One region of the Streptomyces sp. NPDC047081 genome, then DNA from elsewhere that is predicted to be linked to it. Evidence: riboswitches for the same ligand, from Rfam matches in the RefSeq annotation. Region 1 holds a riboswitch; each other region holds the start of a gene.
What was found. Region 1 has a riboswitch for cyclic di-AMP ahead of ABZ848_RS02380 (transglycosylase family protein). Riboswitches for the same ligand answer to the same signal wherever they lie in the genome.
Positions count from the first base shown of each region.

Region 1 (4,202 bases):
GCGAGCTCGACGGCGTCCAGGGTCTCGGTGAGCGAGCCGATCTGGTTCACCTTGACGAGGAGCGCGTTGGCGGCGCCGTCCTCGATGCCGCGGGCGAGGCGCTCCGGGTTGGTGACGAACAGGTCGTCGCCGACGATCTGGACCTTGTCTCCGAGCTTGTCCGTGAGGACCTTCCAGCCGGCCCAGTCGTCCTCGAACAGCGGGTCCTCGATGGAGACGAGCGGGTAGGCCGCGACGAGCTCCTCGTAGTACTCCGTCATCTCGGCGGCGGAGCGCTCCTTGCCCTCGAAGAGGTACTTGCCGTCCTTGTAGAACTCGGAGGCGGCGACGTCGAGCGCGAGGGCGATCTGCTCGCCGGGGGCGTAGCCGGCTTCCTTGATGGCCTCGAGGATGAGGTCGAGGGCGGCGCGGTTGGAGTCCAGGTTCGGGGCGAAGCCGCCCTCGTCGCCGAGGCCGGTGGACAGGCCGCGGCCCTTCAGGACCTTCTTGAGGGTGTGGTAGACCTCGGTGCCCCAGCGCAGCGCCTCGGAGAAGGACTCCGCGCCGATCGGGGCGATCATGAACTCCTGGATGTCGACGTTGGAGTCCGCGTGGGATCCGCCGTTCAGGATGTTCATCATCGGGACGGGCAGCAGGTGCGCGTTCGGGCCGCCGAGGTAGCGGAAGAGCGGGAGGTCGCTGGCCTCGGAGGCGGCGTGGGCGACGGCGAGGGAGACGCCGAGGATGGCGTTGGCGCCGAGGGAGCCCTTGTTGTCGGTGGCGTCCAGGTCGAACATCGCCTGGTCGATCAGGCGCTGCTCGGTGGCGTCGTAGCCGACCAGCTCCGGGCCGATCTGCTCGATGACGGCGAGGACGGCCTTCTCGACACCCTTGCCCTGGTAGCGGTTCGGGTCACCGTCTCGGAGCTCGATGGCCTCGAAGGCGCCGGTGGAGGCGCCGGAGGGGACGGCGGCACGACCCGTGCTGCCGTCGTCGAGGCCGACCTCGACCTCGACCGTGGGGTTGCCTCGGGAGTCCAGGATTTCCCGGGCTACGACGACGTCGATGGACGGCACGAGCATCTCCTTCTTGGGATGTGACGCGGCTACGGCAGCACCGCAGCGGCTCTGCGAGACGAGCCTAACCGGCTCCGGCGGATCGGCCACGCTGCCGCCCACCTCTTGGGCAGAACCGAGAGTAAATTGTTTCCGAACGGAACAAAAACCTGCGCGGAAGCACGCGTGCGCGCACACAAAAAGCCCCGCCCCGGTGCGTACGGGGGAACACGCACCGAGGCGGGGAGTCCGTGGGGGACGGGGGAGGCCCTCACGTGTCCTCCATATTGGTGGACACGGCTGTGAAGGCACTGTGGTTCAGCTGGGTTTTACTTCAGGTGGAGCTGCTGACCCGGGTAGATGAGGTTGGCGTCCTCGACGATGTCCTTGTTCAGCTCGAACAGCTTCTTCCAGCCGCCCTTCACCTTGTGCTTCTCGGCGATGGAGCTGAGGGTGTCACCCTTGACGACCTTGTACTCGCCGTCGCCCTTCTTGACCTTCTTGCCGGTCGGGGTGGTGACGGTCTTCGTCGACTTCTTCACGGTCGTGCGCTCGGAGGAGCGGGACGCGGCCTGGGAGTCGGAGCGGGTCGTGTTCGAGGAGCTGCCGGCCGAGCTGGACGCGCTGCTGCCGTTGTAGGCGGCGCTGGACAGGCCCGTGCCGCAGACCGGCCAGGCGCCCTTGCCCTGGGAGGCGAGGACCTTCTCGGCGACGGCGATCTGCTGCGCCTTGGAGGCCTGGTTGGCCTGCGCGGCGTAGGCGGTGCCGCCGTACGCGGCCCAGGTGGAGGCGGAGAACTGCAGACCGCCGTAGTAGCCGTTGCCGGTGTTGATGGACCAGTTGCCGCCGGACTCGCACTGGGCGACGGCGTCCCACTCGGAGGCGGTGGCGGCGGAGGCGCTGCCGGCGGCCATCAGCGGGGCGGCGACGGCGGCGGCACCGGTGACGCCGACGACGGCGATGGCACGGGCGGTCTTGGACGGACGACGGTGCTTGCCCTTGCTGGAAAACAGCATGGATGGATCCCCTCACCGACGCCTGCGAGGTGAGCTGTCGGGTTCGGGCCGGTTGAGTTGCCCGGCCGCGCCCTCGTCTCCACGAGGCGCGGCTACACCCCAAGCCGCCACCGTCAACCATCCGGTGGGGCGCTTACCTTGGGTCCCCCGCTCCTGCCTACGGCGCTGTCAAGCGACGACTGTTCCCGCACGGCCGCTGGCAGGATTCGGCGTTGCGACCGACGGGGCTCGGGTTGCCGAGCGGTGACGACGGTAGACAGGGAATCCGGCGAATTTCAAAGACGATCAGGGCTTCTGAGACTCATCCCACACTTTCGCCAAATCGGACATTCGGCGCGAAGTGTGACGTGAACTCCCGTCTTTTTTCACCCCGTTCGAGGTCTATTCGGCGGGGAGGTCCAGGGTCTGACCGGCAGTGATGTGGTTCGGGTCGGTGCCGATGTCCTGCTTGTTCGCGTCATAGAGGGCGCGCCACCCGCCGTCCAGGTCAAGGGAGTCGGCGATGGAGGCGAGAGTGTCGCCGGCGTGGACGGTGTACGTGTCGTCCGTACGACCCGTGTCCGCATCCTCATCGGCGGCGGCGCCGCGGTGTTTGCCGCTGCCGACCGCGCCGGTGTCGACGAGGCTCCAAGAGCCGACGGCCTGCTCGGAGTTGTCCGAGTCGTCACCGTTCGCCCGATCTGTAGATGAGCTGTCGGTTTTCTGTGACTCGGACGGAGAGGCGGAAGGCGACGCGGAATTGCCGGATTTGGTGGAGTTGTCCGCACTGTCGGTGGAGGCGCTCGGCGAGGCGGAACCGTCGGATCCATCACCGGAGGACGAGGAACCCGATCCCGTGTCACCGGACGAGTTGGACAAGCCGGTGGAGCCGGAACTGTCGGACGAGTCCGAATTCCCGGACGAACCGGACGAGTCGTCCGCGACACCGGTGTCCACGTCGGCCGAGCCGGAGTCCTTGGTCAGCCCGGTGGTCAGTCCACAGGTGTGGAAGGCACCCACACCCTGGTCGTCGAGGAGCTTCTCGGCGACGGCGATCTGCTGGTTGCGGCTGGCCAGGTCGGCGCTCGGGGCGTAGTCGAGGCCGCCGTACTTCTCCCAGTCCTCCTGGGTGAGCTTCAGCCCGCCGTAGAACCCGTCACCGTTGTTCTCGCTCCAGGAGCCACCGGTCTCGCACTGTGCCACCTTGTCCCAGGTGTTTCCGTCGGCGGCGCTGGCGCCGCTCGCGGCGAACAGCGGGATCGCGATGGCGGAGCCGGTCACGCCGGCCGCGACGAGGAGTGCCGGAGCCTGGCGGGGGCGACGGTGACGACCGTTCCCGGAGAGCATGCGGGGGCCTTTCGCGAGACAGCAGTGACCGCGGCGCGTGAAGCTTGGGCCAAGCCTTGGCGCCGCCATGGTCCGTGAACCTATCGACTGACGATCACTTGTCACAAGTTAATGCCGCGTAGATCACGTGAAGATCACAGACTTGAGCGCGTGTCACGTTCGGCTGGAAGGACGTGTCGGCCCAACCGGGCTGAACTCGACCGGAAGCGTACGCAGTCCACGCATGATGAGCCCACCACGCCACCTCAACTCGGCGGGATCGGTGGCGAGTTGCAGATCGGGCAGCCGGGTGAGGAGGGTGGCGAGCGCGGTCTGCCCCTCAAGTCGGGCCAGCGGAGCGCCCAGACAGTAGTGGATGCCGTGCCCGTATCCGAGGTGCTGGTTGTCACGGCGGGAGAGGTCGAGGGTGTCGGGCTCGGCGAACCGCTCGGGATCCCGGTCGGCCGCGGCGAGTACGACGAGAACCGGATCGCCGGTCGCGATGTCCTGCCCGCCGATGCGAAGCGGCTCGGTGGCGAACCGCCAGGTGGCGAGCTCCACGGGCCCGTCGTAGCGCAGCAGTTCCTCCACCCCCGTCTCCAGCAGCCCGCGTTCGCCGGCGGCGAGGGAGGACTGGAGTCTGTGGCGCTGCTCGGGGTGGGTGAGGAGGGCGTACGTCCCGTTGCCGATGAGGTTGACGGTGGTCTCGAACCCGGCGAACAGCAGGATGAAGGCCATGGCGGCGGCCTCGTTCTCGGTGAGGTGCTCGCCGTGGTCGGAGGCGCGGATGAGCCCGGAGATGAGGTCTTCGCCGGGAGTGGGTTGGGCGGGCAGCGCTTCCCGCTTC
Region 1 covers NZ_JBEYUY010000001.1:510,321-514,522, forward strand. The annotation lists gene eno (phosphopyruvate hydratase) at 1-1,061, opposite strand, end outside; gene ABZ848_RS02380 (transglycosylase family protein) at 1,364-2,050, opposite strand; cyclic di-AMP (ydaO/yuaA leader) riboswitch at 2,055-2,225, opposite strand; gene ABZ848_RS02385 (transglycosylase family protein) at 2,432-3,376, opposite strand; gene ABZ848_RS02390 (cytochrome P450) at 3,530-4,202, opposite strand, start outside.

Region 2 (4,202 bases), on a different contig from region 1:
CGTCCCCCGAGTCCGTGAGGCGGTCTATCTCCTCGGCGACGAACTGGGCCTCGTCGTGCTCGGTGTCGGCGACATAGCCGGTGATGCGCGCGCCCGCGCCCGCGTTGGTCCACAGGTTCTTGGGGCGGCGGGACTCGTTGCGCTCGATGACCGCGTTGGCGGCGGAGAGGATCGTCTGCGTGGAGCGGTAGTTCTGCTCCAGGAGGATCGTCGTCGCGTTCGGGTAGTCCTCCTCGAACTGGAGGATGTTGCGGATCGTCGCGCCGCGGAAGGCGTAGATCGACTGGTCGGCGTCACCCACGACACACAGCTCGGCGGGCGGGAGGTCGTACTCGTTCGGCGGGACGTCGACGGGGTGCTCGCTGGTCCCCACCAGCTCGCGCACGAGCGCGTACTGGGCGTGGTTGGTGTCCTGGTACTCGTCGACCATGACGTGGCGGAAGCGGCGGCGGTAGTGCTCGGCGACGTCCGGGAAGGCGCGCAGGAGGTTGACCGTCGTCATGATCAGGTCGTCGAAGTCGAGGGCGTTCGCCTCGCGCAGCCGCGACTGGTACATCGCGTAAGCCTGGGCGAGGGTCTTCTCGAAGCCGTCGGCGGCCTGGGCGGCGAAGTCCTCCTCGTCGATCAGCTCGTTCTTCAGGTTGCTGATCTTGGCGCTGAAGGACTTGGGCGGATACCGCTTGGGGTCGAGGTCCAGGTCGCGGCAGACCAGGGCCATCAGCCGCTTGCTGTCGGCGGCGTCGTAGATCGAGAAGGAGGACGTGAAGCCGAGCTTCTTGCTCTCCCTGCGCAGGATCCGCACGCACGCGCTGTGGAAGGTCATCACCCACATCGCGTTGGCGCGCGGGCCGACGAGCTGCTCGACGCGCTCCTTCATCTCGCCGGCGGCCTTGTTGGTGAAGGTGATCGCGAGGATCTGGCCCGGGTGCACGTTCCGCTCGGCGAGGAGGTGCGCGATGCGGTGCGTGAGCACACGGGTCTTGCCGGAGCCGGCGCCGGCCACGATGAGCAGGGGCGTGCCCGCGTGCACGACGGCGGCGCGCTGGTTCTCGTTCAGCCCGTCCAGCAGCGCGGCGGGGTCGATCACCGGCCGCGGGGCGCCGTCACGGTAGTAAGTGTCCCGGTCCGGCGGCACGTCGAACTTCCCGCCGAACAGATCGTCCGGAACCGGTTCCGGACCGTGATCGTCCTCGGGTGGCGGTGGGGGTTCCTCCTCGTGGCCACGGGGTGCCTTGAGGTCCGCCAGGAAGCTGTCGTCAAAGAGGCTGCTCATCGCTCTCCGAGTCTAGGGCGCCCCACTGACAACCCGCTGCCGCCCCGAGAACATCGCGGGATCCGACGAAGCCGACACGCTCCCGGACCACGCCGTCACAGTACGTGAGCACCCTCGCCCTGCTGACCAAAGGTCACGAAAATGTATCGGGCATATCGAACATCAACCTTCACACGGGCCACACGAGTTGGCTACCGTTCCGAGCAGGCCGAACGACCCCCACCGGCGAACCTCGCCGGGCCGTGCGGCCTCCGCCGAGTCCGGGGCGCCGCCGCGCAGCCGGAGCCGGGGACCCACCGACCTTGGGGTGAATCGGTCCAACTCCCATGGGGGACAAGGACCGTAGGGCAACCCTTCCGAACCACCCGCCCGAACCCGACAGCTAACTCGGTAGGCGGATTATGGAAGGAGTCGCCTCCCTTGGCGTCGCACCGCAAGTCGCGCCCCGCGGGTACGCGCGTAGCCGGCATACGCACCCCCGCTCTCGCCACGGCCGCCCTCACCTCCGTGGCCCTGCTCTCCCAGACGGCCAACGCCGCCCCGTCCGCCGACGGGAACCCCTCCCTCGAAGAGGTCGAGAAGAAGGTCGACGACCTGTACCGCCAGGCCGAGTCGGCGACCGAGAAGTACAACGCGGCGAAGGAGAAGACCTCCAAGCAGCGCAAGCGCGTGGACGGCCTCCTCGACGACGTCGCCAAGCGCGCCCAGAAGCTCAACGAACAGCGGGAGCGGCTCGGTTCCTTCGCCGCCGCCGAGTACCGCACGGGCGCCGCCGCGCCGGACACGGCGACCTTCCTGCTCGCCGACTCCCCGCAGGACTACTTCGACCAGACACAGCTGATGAGCCGGCTGACCTCCCGCCAGAAGAGCGAGGTCGACGACTACTTCAGCGAGCAGTCCGCGACGATGAAGAAGCGCCAGGAGGCCTCCGAGAACCTCCAGTCGCTCACCGAGTCGCAGAACGACCTGCAGACCGCCAAGTCCACCGTCCAGAAGAAGCTCTCCGACGCGCGTGAGCTGCTGTCGAAGCTGACCGCGCAGGAGAAGGCGCGGCTCGCGGAGATCGAGAAGAAGAAGCAGGAGGAGGCCGCCCGCAAGGCCGCGGAGCTGGCGCAGCAGCAGGCGGCCGAGCAGAAGGCCGAGGAGCAGGCGGCCCAGCAGAGCGGTTCGTCCACGTCCGGGAGCGGAAGCACGTCCACGGACTCCTCGTACGCCACCAAGGCCGCGAAGGCCCTCGCCTTCGCCCGCTCGCAGATCGGCAAGCCGTACGTCTGGGGCGCGACCGGCCCCGACTCCTACGACTGCTCAGGCCTCACCCAGGCCGCGTGGAAGGCCGCCGGCGTCTCCCTCCCCCGCACCACCTACGACCAGGTGAACGCCGGCACCACGGTCTCCCTCGCCGACGCCCAGCCCGGCGACCTGATCTTCTTCTACGACGACATCAGCCACGTCGGCATCTACATAGGCAACGGCATGATGATCCACGCCCCCAAGCCCGGCGCGTACGTCCGCGAGGAGTCGATCTACTACGGCGGCGAGTCGATCATCCACAGCGTGGTGCGGCCGGCGTGAGACAGGGGCGCGCCCGACTGGCGTGAGGCTGGGCAGGGGGCGCGCGCCAATGAATGAGCGCGGGCGCGCGAATCAACCTTGCGCGCCCCGCTTCATCACTGCGCGCCCCGCCTCATCACTGCGCGCCCCGCGCCAATTTCCTCGCGCACGCGCGCGTGCCCCGGCCGCAACCCCTGGTGTGCTCCTTAGCATCGGCTGCATGGCTGCCCACTCCGCCGATACGTCCGTTTCGTTCCGTGCCTGGTGGGCGCGGCGTGCGCCGGCGGCCGGGGGTGCTGTGATGGCGACCGGGATCGTGTCGGTCGGGCTACAGCTGACGGGGGACGAGGTGGTGTCGCGGGTCGCGCTGGTGATCGCCTGCGTGGCCTGGCTCGGCCTGGCGGCGGACTTCGTGGCGCGGCTGGCGTGGGATCGCGAGCGGTGGCGGGCCGAGGCCGGGTCGCCCGCCGCGCTCACGGCCGTCGCGGCGACCACCGTCCTCGGGACGCGGTTCTCCGCGCTCGGGTGGCAGACCCTCGCCGAGGCCCTGCTGGCGCTGGCAGTCGTGCTGTGGCCCGTGCTGCTCGTGGACGTCGTACGCCACTGGGGTCGGCGCATGCCGGGCGCGGTGTTCCTGTGTTGCGTGGCCACACAGGGCCTCGCCGTGCTCGCGGCCGCGCTGGCCGGGGCGGAGGCGGTGGCGTGGCTGGCGCACGCCGCGCTCGTACTGTCCGGGCTCGGTCTCGTCCTCTACGGCTTCGCCCTCGCCCGCTTCGACCTGCGGCAGGTCCTCGAAGGCGCCGGCGACCACTGGGTCGCGGGCGGCGCGCTCGCCATCTCGGCGCTGGCCGGGTCCAAGCTGATCGCCGCCGACAGCGCGCGCCTGTATCTGTGGAACGACGACGACCGCGGCGTCCTGCGCGCCGTCACCCTCGCGCTGCTCGTGCTCGACGTCGCCTGGTACGCCGTACTGCTGGTCGCGGAGGCCGCACGGCCCCGGCTGCGTTACGACGTGCGGCGCTGGTCCACCGTCTTCCCGATGGGGATGACCGCGGCGGCGACCCTGTCCATCGCCGCCGTCCTCGACGTCTCCTGGCTCGAAGGCCCGGGTCGGGCGCTGCTGTGGATCGCGGTGGCGGCGTGGCTCGCCGTCGCCGCGGGGGCCGTCGTCGCGGCCCGCGCCGACCTCAGGTCCACAGCACCGCGATGAAGATGTTCGCCGTGGTGAGCGCGCCGACCAGCCCGAACAGGCTCTTGTCGACCTTCTCGTCGTCCCGCTTCACATAGACCAGCCCGAGGATCACGATCAGCAGGGCCAGCTTCACGCCGATCTTGATGTTGTTGACGTGCTGGTCGTCGGCCTGGTTGAGGCCGACCA
Region 2 covers NZ_JBEYUY010000006.1:6,300-10,501, forward strand. The annotation lists gene pcrA (DNA helicase PcrA) at 1-1,273, opposite strand, end outside; cyclic di-AMP (ydaO/yuaA leader) riboswitch at 1,516-1,686, shown strand; gene ABZ848_RS12920 (NlpC/P60 family protein) at 1,694-2,845, shown strand; gene ABZ848_RS12925 (tellurite resistance/C4-dicarboxylate transporter family protein) at 3,045-4,034, shown strand; gene ABZ848_RS12930 (hypothetical protein) at 4,012-4,202, opposite strand, start outside.
Region 2: another riboswitch for cyclic di-AMP. It lies ahead of ABZ848_RS12920 (NlpC/P60 family protein); the one in region 1 lies ahead of ABZ848_RS02380 (transglycosylase family protein).

Region 3 (4,202 bases), on a different contig from region 1:
CGACGGCCCGCTCGAAGCGCTCGGCGACCTCGTCGGGGTCGGTGCCGGGCCGGATGATGTCGTTACCGCCCGCACAGAAGGAGACCAGGTCCGGCGCCAGCTCAAGAGCCTTCGGAACCTGGTCCGCCACGATCTGGTCGAGCAGTTTGCCGCGCACGGCGAGGTTGGTGTAGCCGAAGTCGCCCTCGGGCCTGCGGTCCGCGAGCAGCACCGCGAACCGGTCGGCCCAGCCGACGAACGCCCCGTCGGGGCCGGGGTCGCCGACGCCCTCGGTGAAGCTGTCCCCCACCGCAACGTACGACCCGATCACGGATCTGCTGTCACTCTTCGAATCGTCTGCCACGCTGTTCATGATTCACCTTCGAATGTGACCTACGCGACCGTAAGAAGGGGTTGACGGGCGGTGAGATAAGCCACTTCTAAAGATCTCCCCAAGCCAGGAATAACCTTCCGATCAGGGCTGTTGAAGGGTCAACCGCCAGACCCTGAAGTCGCTGATCCGGAAATGACTCCAGGTCGTCCGGAAGGCGAAATGCCCGCTTGTGTACGGGTCCTGGTCGTCGTAGTCGAAGACGAGCCGCCCGTTGTTCCGCCAGCGGACCGCCGACCCGTCGGACACGATCCGGACCCGGTTGGGCTCGTTCGCGACGAGCAGCGGCTCGGTGTAGTCGTAGATCAGCGGCCGGACCCCGGCCTCGCCGACGTAACGGCGCAGCCGGGTCGTGGTGTTGGTGTTGGCGCCGTAGCCGACGTAGTACGTGCGGAGGTAGTCGTACTCGGCCAGTGCTCCGCCGCGCCGCGTGGCGAAGATGTCGTCCGGGGAGCGGACGTCGGTGGCGTTCCAGAAGTTGTTGAGGTCGGACACACGGTCGTTGACCCCGCCTTCGGAGACGGCCGTGGCGGTGTACTCGATGGCGTACGGCCCGTCGAGGCGCCGCCTGAACCAGACCGTGGCGCCGGCGGGTACGTCCACCTCCAGCGTCCCGCGCGAGGCGGTGACCGTTCCGCCGTTCTCCAGTTCTACGGCCCATTTGCCGAGGCCGCGCCGGAAGTCGTCGTGGGCGAGGAGACGCCGGCGGGGCGCGGCGCTCGCGCCTTGCGCAGGGGCGAGGGCGGCCAGGGCGGCGCCTGCGGCGAGGGCTCCGAATGCTCTGCGGGTGGTCGTCACAGGCGGGGCTCCTTCGGATGCAGAAAGCGCTTGCAGGGCAACGGGGTTCACTGTGCCGCCGGCGCCCCCTCCCTGTCGACACCCCCGCCCCTCCCGCCACACGACCGCAACACCGCAACCCGAACAGACGGAGCCGGACACACCGAAGGCCGGACCCGGGGATCGGGGTCCGGCCTTCGGCGGCGTGTCGGGCGGTCGGGTCGGCGGGGGTCAGCCGACGGCGACGCCCTTCGAGCGGAGGTAGGCCACGGGGTCCACGTCGGAGCCGTAGTCCGGCGTGGTGCGGATCTCGAAGTGCAGGTGCGGGCCGGTGACGTTGCCGGTCGCGCCGGAGAGGCCGATCTGCTGGCCCTCGGTCACGGTCTGGCCGGCCGAGACGGAGAGCTGGGAGAGGTGGCCGTACTGGGCGTAGTAGCCGTCGGCGAGCTTGATGACGACCTGGTTGCCGTAGGCGCCGCCCCAGCCCGCGGAGACGACCGTGCCCGCGCCCACGGCCTTGAGGGAGGTGCCGGTCGGGACGACGAAGTCGACGCCGGTGTGGTAGCCGCTGGACCACATGCTGCCGGCCACGTGGTAGCCGGTGCCGATGGTGCCGCCGGAGACCGGGAGGGTGAAGCCGGTGGCGGTGCTGGTGGTCTCGGCGGTCCGGGTGGCGGACGTCTTGGCGGAGGACGACTGCGACTTGGCCGAGGAGGAGGACGAGGCCGAGGACGAGGACTTGGTGGTGCTCGTCGCGGCCTGCTTGCCGATGGTGAGCTTCAGGCCGGGGTGGATCAGCGACGGGTCGTCGCCGACGGCCTGGCGGTTGTCGGCGTAGAGCTTCTTCCAGCCGCCGGTGACGTTCTGCTCGTCGGCGATCTTCGAGAGATAGTCGCCGACCCGCACCGAATAGGTGCGCGCACCCGCGTTGTCGGCGGCGCTCTTCTTCTCGGCGGCCTTCTTCTGGGTCACCGGAAGGGACTGGACGGCCTTTTCGGAAACCGACTGGGAAGCGGACTGCGTGGTGGCCGCATGGGCGCCGGTGGCCCCCATGAGCGGGAGGGCGAGAGCGGCGCCACCGGTTCCGGCGACGGCGATCGAGCGGGAAAGACGCGGGGACTTCGGGCGGCGGTGCTTACCCTTCGCGGGCATGGCGAATTCCTCTCCGGCGCCTGCGAGGTGAGCTGTCGGGTGCGGACTGGAGATGTCCGGCCGCGCGTTTCGGCGCGGCTTTACCCCAAGCCTGTTCCGGAGACCGGTCCAGGCGGTTGTACCTGTGGGTCCCCCGCTCCTGCCGTTCACGGGTGAGTTGTGCGGACACCGGGCGGCGGCAGGATTGGGCGTCCGTCCGGATTGGTGTGGAACGTAAGCGACCAAGACGCAAAGGGACAAGTGACGGTTCCCTGTGAATGCGATTCCCTTGATCCCTTTCCGGAATTCCCCGTCACACTCCGTGAATCAGGAAGCAGTCGCCGAGACCAAAGTCCCTTGAAAAGCACCTGAATTACGTGAACATGACGGGGCACGCACCGTCACGGATATGACGCTCCTCACGTGACACTGCTCCAGCTTTCCTTATTCCAGAGCGAGTTGGAATGAAGACGCCAATTCGGACAGAAGGCTCAGATGCGGCGCAGGCGGAGGACTGCCGCATCAAGGTCGCCGCGCAGTCCGGTCCACAGTCCGTGATGCAGCAATACGGCACCCCTGTGAACTTCGCCCGTTTCACGGCATTCGTACGAGGCTGTGGGGTCGAGGCCCCGCAGTCGCAGCGCCGGTACGGGTTCGCCGTAACTCTGCGCCTGGAGCCAGGCGAGGACGACCGTCTCGTCGCCGCGCACGTACTGGACCGCGCTCAGGCCGCCCGTCGGCGGGCGCAGCCGGTAGAGGTCGCCGTGCTGCACGAGCGGGCGGATCTCCTTGTAGAGGGCAACCCACTCACCGGCCTCGGCGAGCTCCTCCTCGGTCCACTGGGTGAGGTCGCCGCCGACCCCGAGCACACCGGCCATGGAGCTCACGAAGCGGAAGCGCAGCGAGCTGATCCGGCCGTTGAGCTGGGTGTTGGGGCTGTCGGTGACCCAGGCGGCCATCACGCGCGCGGGGTGGATCTGGCTGAAGCCGTGCTGGATGGCGAGCCGGTCCAGCGGGTCGGTGTTGTCGGAGGTCCACACCTGGTCGGTACGGCTCATGACGCCGAGGTCGATCCGGCCGCCGCCGCCCGAGCAGGACTCGAAGGCGACGCCGGGGTGGGCGGCCCGCAGGCGGTCCAACAGGGCGTAAAAGGCGCGCACATGGTCGACCCACAGGCGCTGCGGATAGGCCTCGCCGGGCCAGCCGGCGTCGGTGAAGCAGCGGTTGAAGTCCCACTTGACGTAGTCGATCGGGGCGCTGGTCAGGAGTGTGTCGAGGCGCTCCCAGAGGTACTCCTGGACGTCCTCGCGGGCGAGGTTGAGGACGAGCTGATTGCGGAATTCCATCCGCTTTCGTCCCGGTTGGAACTGCGCCCAGTCGGGGTGGGCGCGGTAGAGCTCGCTGTCCGGATTGACCATTTCGGGCTCGACCCAGATGCCGAACTGCATGCCGAGCGCGTGCACGTAGTCGGCGAGCGGTGCGAGGCCCTTGGGGAAGCGGTCGGGGTTGGGCGTCCAGTCGCCGAGCCCGGCGCGGTCGCTGGTGCGCTCGCCGAACCAGCCGTCGTCGACGACGAAGAGCTCGACGCCGATCGCCGCGGCCCGCCGGGCGAGCGTGCCCTGCTGCTCCTCGGAGATGTCGAACTCGGTGGCCTCCCAGGAGTTGAACAGCACCGGGCGGTCCTGCTCGGCGTCCGGGATCACGTACGCGCGCTGGTACGCGTGCCAGGCCCGGCTCGCACCGCCGAAGCCGCCGTCGCTCCACAGGCCGGCGAAGACGGGGGTGGTGTACGACTCCCCCGACTCCAGCCTCAGCAGCCCGGAGTCGTCGTAGCCGGCACCGCCGGTGATCTGCACGCGCGCGTCCGGGAGTTGCGCCACCGCGATGCGCCAGGAGCCGGACCAGCCGAGCGCGCAGCCGTAGA
Region 3 covers NZ_JBEYUY010000007.1:142,186-146,387, reverse strand. The annotation lists gene ABZ848_RS15725 (SGNH/GDSL hydrolase family protein) at 1-310, opposite strand, end outside; gene ABZ848_RS15720 (DUF6250 domain-containing protein) at 455-1,168, opposite strand; gene ABZ848_RS15715 (LysM peptidoglycan-binding domain-containing M23 family metallopeptidase) at 1,379-2,299, opposite strand; cyclic di-AMP (ydaO/yuaA leader) riboswitch at 2,304-2,469, opposite strand; gene ABZ848_RS15710 (alpha-galactosidase) at 2,770-4,202, opposite strand, start outside.
Region 3: another riboswitch for cyclic di-AMP. It lies ahead of ABZ848_RS15715 (LysM peptidoglycan-binding domain-containing M23 family metallopeptidase); the one in region 1 lies ahead of ABZ848_RS02380 (transglycosylase family protein).

Region 4 (4,202 bases), on a different contig from region 1:
AGGTCCGCCACCCCCAGTAGTGCCGGGAGTTGCTCCAGCGTGCGGGCCGATGCGATCGGGGACGCTACTGTCGGCTGGGCTGCCAGCCACGACAGGGCCACCGTCGGGATCGGGACCCCGCGGGTTTCCGCGATTTCGTCCAGGGCCGTCAGGACGCGCTGCCCCCGTTCCGAGTCCGCGTGCTTCGACGCGCCCGCCGCCCTCACGCTGTCCACCTTCGTACCGGGGCGGTACTTGCCCGTCAGGAAGCCCGCCGCCAGCGCGTAGTACGGGACCGCCGCGAGGCCGTACTGCGCGGCGAGGTCCTGGAGGTCGCCCTCGTACGTGTCGCGGGAGACCAGGTTGTAGTGCGGCTGGAGAGCCACGTACTTGGCCAGGCCCTCGCGGTCGGAGAACTCCAGCGACGCCCGCAGCCGCTCCGCCGAGATGTTGGACGCGGCGATGTTGCGCACCTTGCCCGCCCGCACCAGCTCGTCCAGCGCGCCGATGATCTCCTCGACCGGCACCTCGGGCTTGTCGAAGTGGGTGTAGTAGAGGTCGATGTAGTCGGTGCCGAGGCGGCGCAGGGACGCGTCGGCGGCGGCCTTGATGTTGGCCGCGGACAGGCCCTGGTACTCCGGGTGCTGGCTCACCTTGGTCGCGATGACGACGTCGGACCGGTTGCCGCGGGCCTTGACCCACTTGCCGATGATCGTCTCGGACTCGCCGCCCTTGTTGCCGGGCACCCAGGCCGAGTAGCCGTCGGCGGTGTCCACGAAGTTGCCGCCCGCGGCCGCGTACGCGTCCAGGACGGCGAAGGACGTCGCCTCGTCGGCGGTCCAGCCGAAGACGTTGCCGCCGAGGCAGAGCGGGAAGACCTCCAGGTCGGAGGAGCCGAGCTTGCGCAGGGAAGGAGAAGGAGTGGCAGTCATGTTCAGCGTCAACGCCCGCCCTGGAGCCCGGCCTTCCGGGTCACCCGCAAACATCGTGTAAACAACACCGGAGCGTTACGGGTTCAGGCCCTTGCTGCGCAGCCACGTCATCGGGTCGATGCCGTCGGACTGGCCGTTCGGGTGGACCTCCAGGTGCAGGTGCGGCCCGGTCACGTTGCCCGTCGCGCCCACGCGGCCGATGACGTCACCCGTGGCGACCTTCTGCCCGACGCTCACGCTGATCGACGACTGGTGGCAGAACCACAGCTCCGTACCGTCGTCGAGCGTGATGATCGTGCGGTAGCCGTACGACCCCGCCCAGCCGGCCTCCGTGACGGTGCCGGAGTGGATCGCCTTGATGAGCGTGCCCGTCGGGGCGGCGAAGTCGAGGCCCGTGTGGTAGCCGGAGGACCACATGGAGCCGGCCTGTCCGAAGGTGCCGGTGATCGTGTAGGACACGACCGGCAGCTTGTACTGCTTGGCCAGCTCGGCGAGCTTCGCGGCCTCGGCCGCCTTCTCGGCCGCCGCCTCCGCCTTCGCCTTGGCGGCCTTGGCCTTGGCCGCCGCGTCCTGCTCGGCCTTGGCGGCCGCGTCGTCGATCTGCCTGGCGAGCGCCGCCTCGGTGGCGGACTGGGCCTTGCTGTCGACCTGGACCTGCTGCGACTCGGCCTGCGCCATGATCCGGTCGCGCAGCGCCTCGCCCGCGTCCCGGGCGCCCTGCGTGGTGTCCTCGGTGGTCACGCCGACGGAGCTGAGCGCGGTCGCGGAGCCCTTGGGTGCCTCGGAGGAGCCGCCGAACACGGCGCCGACGGAGGGCAGATCGGGCATGGAGATGGAGACCGGCGGCTTCCCGGTGTTGGCGCTGGCCATGCCGCCCGCGCCGACGGCGGCTATGACGCCGACGCCGAGAACCGTGGAGCTGCGGGCGAGTCCCCCGCCGCGCTGCTTGGCGACACGGTGCCGGCCGCGTACCGGAGCGATGGAGTCCGCGGTGGGGTTCCACTCCTCCCACTGGCCCTCTTCGGTGCGGGGGCCGGCGAAGCCGAAAGGCTCGGTGCTCGGCACGAACGGGGCTGCCGGGGCAGGCGGGTTGGACGCCACGTGGGCGTGCTCCTTTCCTTCCTTCTCGCCTACCGGGTTAGCTGACGGGTTCGGAGCAGGAAGGTCTCCTACGCGCGTAAACCTGCCGTGGGTCCACGGCGGTCTCCGCGCGATTCACCCCAGGGTGGTGGTTCCCCGGTTCCCTTGCGGGATTCGGCGCGTGCGCACGGAGCCGCCTCTTGTGACGGCTGGGACGACCGCGCTGCGTTATCGAACGTTAATAGACCCGGGGGGTCGTTTCCAAGCTGTTCGGCTTGATCATTAACGAATCCTGGCTGGACGTAGGGCCCATGGACGGCGAAAAACGGGCGAGTTGACCCGCCCTCAGGATCTTCACAGGCATTGACGGTATGTCAGTTGTTATGCAGAGAGTCACGGCCTGCGTACGGCGAGCAGCGCCATGTCGTCCGTGGTGCCGTCCCCGGTGTGCCGGCGCACCCCGCGCGCGAGGGTGTCGAGCAGTACGCCGGGTTCGCGGAAGACCCGGCCGGCGAGCCGGGCCGCGGGGTCGTAGAACTCGCCCTGTCCGTCGCGCGCCTCGGACAGCCCGTCCGTGTAAAGCAGCAGGGTGGCTCCGCCGGGGAACTTCGTCTCCTCGGCGCGGTCGGGCCAGGCGCCCAGCTCGCCCATGCCGAGCGGCAGCGCGGGCTCGCTCGGGTGCAGGGTGCGTACGGTGCCGTCGGGGCACAGGAGCAGCGGGGGCGGGTGGCCACGGTTGACGATCCGCAACACCCCGTCGTCGTGCGGGAGTTCGGCGAGTACGGCGGTGGTGAACCCCTCGAAGGCGTCGAGCCCGGCGCGCCGGGTGCCCTCGCGGGCCAGCGCCCGCTCCAGCCGCCCCGCGACCGCCTCCAGGGTCGCCTCCTGCTCGGCCGCCTCCCGGAAGGCCCCGATGACGACGGCGACGGCGGCCACCGCGCCCATCCCCTTGCCCCGCACATCGCCGACGACGAGCCGGACGCCGTACGGGGTGTCCTGCACCGCGTACAGATCGCCGCCGATGAACGCGTCGGCCTGCGCCGCCTCGTAGCGTGCCGCGATGTCGAACCCGGCGATGCGCTCGGCGGGTTCGGGCAGTACGGCGCGCTGGGCGGCCTCGGCGATCTCGCGGGTGGAGGCGAGCCGCGCGTCGCCGCGGGCCACGACCCGGTTGATGCCGGCCGCGAGCAGGGCGACCGTGGCCACGGTGACGGCCTCGGTGAGCGTGTCGGCGTCGGGCCCCCAGCCGAAGCGGACGTGGACCCCGTAGGTGGCGAGGGTGGCGATGGCACCGGTGACCGCGGTGGCGGCGAGTGAGAGGACGGGCGCTGCGACGAGCGGGGCGGCCGTGAAGAAGGGGGCGGCGGTGAAGTCCTTCGGGGTGAGGCTGTCGTACAGGATCCCCCCGGCGATCAGCAGCACGGGCAGCACACGCAGGAAGGCGACGGCGTCCCGGGACAGCCGTCCGCCGGCGCTCGCGTACGGCCGCTCATGATCCACAAGTCCAGGCTTCCTGGAGCGGGGCCGGGCGGCGAGTGGTGTGGGCCGACCGAATGACGCAGGTGAGGAGGGGCGGAAGTAAACCGTGGTGCTGAGCGTCCCGCGGATGGCGTATGCTGGTGACACACCGACGCGGGGTGGAGCAGCTCGGTAGCTCGCTGGGCTCATAACCCAGAGGTCGCAGGTTCAAATCCTGTCCCCGCTACTCAAGGCTCAGGGCCGGAATCCAGTCACTGGATTCCGGCCCTGAGTGTTTTCCCCAAGTGGCTTCCCTGAGTGTCTTCACGCTCCGGGGTTGTTCGCGTGGGTCAGGGTCTCCCAGGAGACGAAGAGGTCGTCGGTGCCGGCCGGGCGGGTCTCCTCGGCGAGCTTGTGGGCGTAGGGGACCTTCATGTCGAGACGGTTCTCCAGGTGGTTGAGGGCCACCTCCAGGTCGGGGCCCATGTTCCGGTCGACCTTGCCGCCGCACAGCCAGGCCGGCGGGTTCTCCCCCATCTGGTAGCGGGCGTGGAAGTCGAGCGCGGCCTTCAGCCGGTCCTTGACCTCGCCGTACAGGTCGACGCCCTGGTGCCAGGCGGTCTCGGCGATGTGGGCGGTGGCGGCGAGGGAGTAGCCGACGTGCTTGAAGTTGCGGCAGGTCTCCTGGGCGAGGCCGTCCTTGAAGCGGGTCTGCTTGAACCAGTACGTCGTCAGCTTCTGCGGGGTGTTCAC
Region 4 covers NZ_JBEYUY010000012.1:269,382-273,583, reverse strand. The annotation lists gene ABZ848_RS24670 (aldo/keto reductase) at 1-911, opposite strand, end outside; gene ABZ848_RS24665 (M23 family metallopeptidase) at 987-2,012, opposite strand; cyclic di-AMP (ydaO/yuaA leader) riboswitch at 2,024-2,181, opposite strand; gene ABZ848_RS24660 (PP2C family protein-serine/threonine phosphatase) at 2,385-3,491, opposite strand; tRNA gene ABZ848_RS24655 (tRNA-Met) at 3,623-3,696, shown strand; gene ABZ848_RS24650 (alginate lyase family protein) at 3,774-4,202, opposite strand, start outside.
Region 4: another riboswitch for cyclic di-AMP. It lies ahead of ABZ848_RS24665 (M23 family metallopeptidase); the one in region 1 lies ahead of ABZ848_RS02380 (transglycosylase family protein).